Regions from separate parts of the Schinkia azotoformans genome, predicted to be linked through region 1. Evidence: a T-box and tRNA genes for the amino acid it is inferred to sense, from the RefSeq annotation. Region 1 holds a T-box; the other holds one or more tRNA genes.
The links. The T-box of region 1 lies ahead of alaS (alanine--tRNA ligase). A T-box ahead of a tRNA ligase gene usually reads a tRNA of that ligase, here a tRNA-Ala.

Region 1 (2,434 bases):
AGAGCAGGAATGGAGTTGTTAAAAGACATTGATGAATCGCTTGGTAATTACATAAGGGGACAGCTGTTTGTTTGTATCATTATTGGTGTTGTAGCCTCAGCGGCACTTTGGATTGCAGATATGAGTTACCCGCTATTATTGGGAAGCATTATTGGGGTGACGAATATTATTCCTTATTTCGGACCGATTATTGGGGCTGTACCAACGATCATTGTAGCCTCGACAATATCTATAAAAATGGTCATTATTGTAGCTATTATTATTGGTATTCTGCAATTCCTAGAAGGAAATATTCTATCTCCATTAATAGTTGGAAAAAGTCTTCGTATGCACCCCGTTGTGATCATTTTAGCTTTACTCGCAGGCGAAGAGATAGGCGGAGTTATCGGTTTGATATTGGCTGTCCCAGTTCTCGCTATTTTGCGGGTGATGGTCACTCATTTAAAACTTAACTTCGAAAAACAAACACAAGAAACTATCGATTAACGTTTGACAAATATTGCAGTATTTGTCTAAAATGGGTTAGTAATGTTTAACTTTATTTTGATTATAACCGAATGATGACGGAACGAAGTAGATTATAGCCCATTTAAAAGAGAAGAGTTTCCCTAGGCTGAAAGGAACTCTAAATGAAGGGTAATCGAACGCTACTCCTGAGTGCTTGGATTTAAAGCTAAGCCGTTTACCGCGTTAAGGTAGTGAAAGGTGATGAAAATTCTCCGAATGGAAGGGATTTTCGTAATCAGGGTGGTACCGCGAGGATAATAGCTCTCGTCCCTGCAGTTTACTGTAGGGATGGGAGCTTTTTTAACTTTATAAAAAATTAATTTTACATAATTAGGAGGATTTAATAATGAAAAAATTAACAGCTGCCCAAATTCGGCAAATGTACTTAGATTTTTTTAAGGAAAAAGGACATGCTGTGGAACCAAGCCGTTCCCTCATTCCGCATGAAGATCCATCATTATTATGGATTAACAGTGGGGTTGCCACATTAAAAAAATACTTTGATGGACGTGTTATTCCTGAGAATCCGCGTATTTGTAATGCCCAAAAGTCCATTCGTACCAATGACATTGAAAATGTAGGGAAAACTGCACGACATCATACATTCTTTGAAATGCTTGGAAATTTCTCAATCGGCGATTATTTTAAAAAAGAAGCGATTGAATTTGCATGGGAATTTTTAACGAGTGAGAAGTGGCTTGGACTTGAGCCTGAAAAACTATCAGTAACCATCCATCCCGAGGATAATGAAGCGTATGATTATTGGTTAAACGATATTGGAATCCCTGCTGAAAGAATCATTCGCATTGAAGGAAACTTCTGGGATATCGGGGAAGGTCCAAGTGGTCCAAATACGGAGATTTTCTATGACCGTGGCGAAGCATTTGGAAATGACCCTAATGACCCTGAGTTATATCCAGGTGGAGAAAATGAAAGATACCTCGAAATCTGGAACTTAGTTTTCTCTGAATTTAACCATAACCCAGACCATACTTATACGCCGCTTCCAAAGAAAAATATTGATACGGGAATGGGCTTAGAGCGTGTAGCTTCTGTCATGCAAGAGGTTCCAACCAACTTTGATACAGACCTTTTTATGCCAATTATTCAGGCAACCGAAGAAATTTCAGGTCAAAAATATAATGAAAGCACTGAAAAAGATGAGGCATTTAAAGTTATTGCAGATCATATTCGTACAGTAACTTTTGCGGTTGGTGATGGTGCCCTTCCTTCAAACGAAGGCCGTGGCTACGTATTACGTCGATTACTGCGCCGTGCTGTTCGTTATGCAAAGAAAATAAATATTAATCGTCCATTTATGTTTGAACTTGTACCAGTAGTTGGAGAAATTATGGTTGATTTTTATCCGGAGGTAAAGGAAAAAACTGAATTTATTCAAAAGGTTATTAAAAACGAAGAAGAGCGATTCCATGAAACATTACATGAGGGTCTAGCTATTCTTTCCGAGGTTATTAAAAAAGCCAAAAGCCAAGGAAGTACTGTTATTCCTGGCGAAGATGCCTTCCGTTTATATGATACATATGGCTTCCCGTATGAGTTGACAGAGGAGTATGCCGAGGAAGAGGGCATGACGATCGACAAAGATGGCTTTAATGTACAAATGGAGAAACAACGCGAGAGAGCTCGTAGTGCACGCCATGATGAAGGCTCCATGCAAGTACAAGGTGGTGTACTTGGAGATATTAAGATTGAAAGTAAATTTATCGGTTATGACCAAGCTGATGCAGAGTCTCTGATTGAAGTTGTTTTACAAAACAATGATTATGTAGAGCATGTACAAACTGGTGATGAGGCCCAAATAATTTTAAATGTGACTCCATTCTATGCTGAATCAGGTGGTCAGATTGCAGACCAAGGATACTTAGTTAACGACGGGCTTACACTACGTGTAAAAGACGTTCAAAAA
Region 2 (2,434 bases), on a different contig from region 1:
GTGGAGCTGACAGATACTAATCGATCGAGGACTTAACCAAATAGAAAAGCAGAAGCGACCATTTAGCGAAGTTTACTATTCGCTGGGAGCTGTAGCTGGACATAGTGAATATGAATGCCGATTATCTAGTTTTGAGGGAGCAAACCTCAAAAGATAAAGTACAAAAAGTACTTGCAAAGACAAGTTTAAAGAGATATAATTCTTTTTGTCTTAATAAAAATTGTTTGGTGACGATAGCGAAGAGGTCACACCCGTTCCCATTCCGAACACGGAAGTTAAGCTCTTCAGCGCCGATGGTAGTTGGGGGCTGTCCCCCTGTGAGAGTAGGACGTTGCCAAGCGAATAACGGAGGATTAGCTCAGCTGGGAGAGCACCTGCCTTACAAGCAGGGGGTCGGCGGTTCGATCCCGTCATCCTCCACCATAATACTAATATGCCGGCTTAGCTCAATTGGTAGAGCAACTGACTTGTAATCAGTAGGTTGAGGGTTCAAGTCCTTTAGCCGGCACCACTTTAAATCTAATTTAGTACGAGCCATTAGCTCAGTCGGTAGAGCATCTGACTTTTAATCAGAGGGTCGCAGGTTCGAATCCTGCATGGCTCACCATTTGAATACGCGGGTGTGGCGGAATTGGCAGACGCACCAGACTTAGGATCTGGCGCCTTTGGCGTGGGGGTTCGACTCCCTTCACCCGCACCATTTAAATATGCGGAAGTAGTTCAGTGGTAGAACACCACCTTGCCAAGGTGGGGGTCGCGGGTTCGAATCCCGTCTTCCGCTCCAAAAGTGCCGGGGTGGCGGAACTGGCAGACGCACAGGACTTAAAATCCTGCGGTAGGTGACTACCGTACCGGTTCGATTCCGGTCCTCGGCACCATTTTAAAATTAAGTTAGATTTAATGCGCCCGTAGCTCAATTGGATAGAGCGTCTGACTACGGATCAGAAGGTTATGGGTTCGACTCCTGTCGGGCGCGCCATTTTAAAGGATCTTCCATTAAGGGCCGTCACTTCCTGTGACGAACATGGAAGCCAGAACATCCTATTCAAGTCCGGGAAGTAGCTCAGCTTGGTAGAGCACTTGGTTTGGGACCAAGGGGTCGCAGGTTCGAATCCTGTCTTCCCGACCATTAAAATGATATGTTTTCTGGGGGCTTAGCTCAGCTGGGAGAGCGCCTGCCTTGCACGCAGGAGGTCAGCGGTTCGATCCCGCTAGTCTCCACTTTATAAACTTAATATGGCGGTGTAGCTCAGCTGGCTAGAGCGTACGGTTCATACCCGTAAGGTCGGGGGTTCGATCCCCTCCGCCGCTACTTTAGTTTTACAATTGAATTAGGATAGAACTTAGAAAGGGACCTTTAGCTCAGCTGGTTAGAGCAGACGGCTCATAACCGTCCGGTCGTAGGTTCGAGTCCTACAAGGTCCACCATTTATAGTGAATAGGTTTTAAATTACGGAGGAATACCCAAGTCCGGCTGAAGGGATCGGTCTTGAAAACCGACAGGCGGGTTAAACCGCGCGGGGGTTCGAATCCCTCTTCCTCCGCCATAATATGGCTCGATAGCTCAGTCGGTAGAGCAGAGGACTGAAAATCCTCGTGTCGGCAGTTCGATTCTGTCTCGAGCCACCATTTATTACTAAGATGTCCAGTATTAATCATGATGTTAATTCAATGGGCTATAGCCAAGCGGTAAGGCAACGGACTTTGACTCCGTCATTCACTGGTTCGAATCCAGTTAGCCCAGCCATTTTTATGCGGGTGTAGTTTAATGGTAAAACTTCAGCCTTCCAAGCTGATGTCGTGGGTTCGATTCCCATCACCCGCTCCATAATATTATGGGCCTGTAGCTCAGCTGGTTAGAGCGCACGCCTGATAAGCGTGAGGTCGATGGTTCAAGTCCATTCAGGCCCATTAAACGTTATTCAGTACTGAATAATGTTTAAGCCTCCGGCGGATGCCTCAGATTTTCAGAGGAAATTATTGAGCTTGCTCGATAAAATCTGGGTACAAATACGCCAAGGTGTATTTGATTTTTCCACAGTAGCTCAGTGGTAGAGCTATCGGCTGTTAACCGATCGGTCGCAGGTTCGAATCCTGCCTGTGGAGCCAAATGGAGAAGTACTCAAGTGGCTGAAGAGGCGCCCCTGCTAAGGGTGTAGGTCGGGTAACCGGCGCGAGGGTTCAAATCCCTCCTTCTCCGCCATTTGTAATTATATAATCTGGCCCGTTGGTCAAGCGGTTAAGACACCGCCCTTTCACGGCGGTAACACGGGTTCGAATCCCGTACGGGTCATAGAAAAAGATCAAGAGATAAATCTTGATCTTTTTGTTTTTTATAAATGTTGATTTTAGAAAATGATTCCCACCCAAGGCTCCAAACCACAACACCGGGAATCAAAGCATGTGAATCAGCCCGATTCTCTCATTCCCATTC

Region 2: it encodes a tRNA-Ala, which carries the amino acid that the T-box ahead of alaS (alanine--tRNA ligase) is inferred to sense. The anticodon was not compared.

Annotation. Positions count from the first base shown of each region.
Region 1 is NZ_JARSMD010000015.1:110,715-113,148, reverse strand. It holds gene P9E47_RS08105 (AI-2E family transporter) at 1-486, shown strand, start outside; T-box leader at 552-782, shown strand; gene alaS (alanine--tRNA ligase) at 854-2,434, shown strand, end outside.
Region 2 is NZ_JARSMD010000005.1:177,843-180,276, reverse strand. It holds rRNA gene rrf (5S ribosomal RNA) at 224-340, shown strand; tRNA gene P9E47_RS03235 (tRNA-Val) at 348-423, shown strand; tRNA gene P9E47_RS03230 (tRNA-Thr) at 436-511, shown strand; tRNA gene P9E47_RS03225 (tRNA-Lys) at 532-607, shown strand; tRNA gene P9E47_RS03220 (tRNA-Leu) at 617-700, shown strand; tRNA gene P9E47_RS03215 (tRNA-Gly) at 710-784, shown strand; tRNA gene P9E47_RS03210 (tRNA-Leu) at 790-878, shown strand; tRNA gene P9E47_RS03205 (tRNA-Arg) at 903-979, shown strand; tRNA gene P9E47_RS03200 (tRNA-Pro) at 1,053-1,129, shown strand; tRNA gene P9E47_RS03195 (tRNA-Ala) at 1,149-1,221, shown strand; tRNA gene P9E47_RS03190 (tRNA-Met) at 1,239-1,312, shown strand; tRNA gene P9E47_RS03185 (tRNA-Ile) at 1,352-1,428, shown strand; tRNA gene P9E47_RS03180 (tRNA-Ser) at 1,455-1,547, shown strand; tRNA gene P9E47_RS03175 (tRNA-Phe) at 1,554-1,629, shown strand; tRNA gene P9E47_RS03170 (tRNA-Gln) at 1,673-1,747, shown strand; tRNA gene P9E47_RS03165 (tRNA-Gly) at 1,755-1,828, shown strand; tRNA gene P9E47_RS03160 (tRNA-Ile) at 1,838-1,911, shown strand; tRNA gene P9E47_RS03155 (tRNA-Asn) at 2,035-2,109, shown strand; tRNA gene P9E47_RS03150 (tRNA-Ser) at 2,113-2,203, shown strand; tRNA gene P9E47_RS03145 (tRNA-Glu) at 2,222-2,293, shown strand.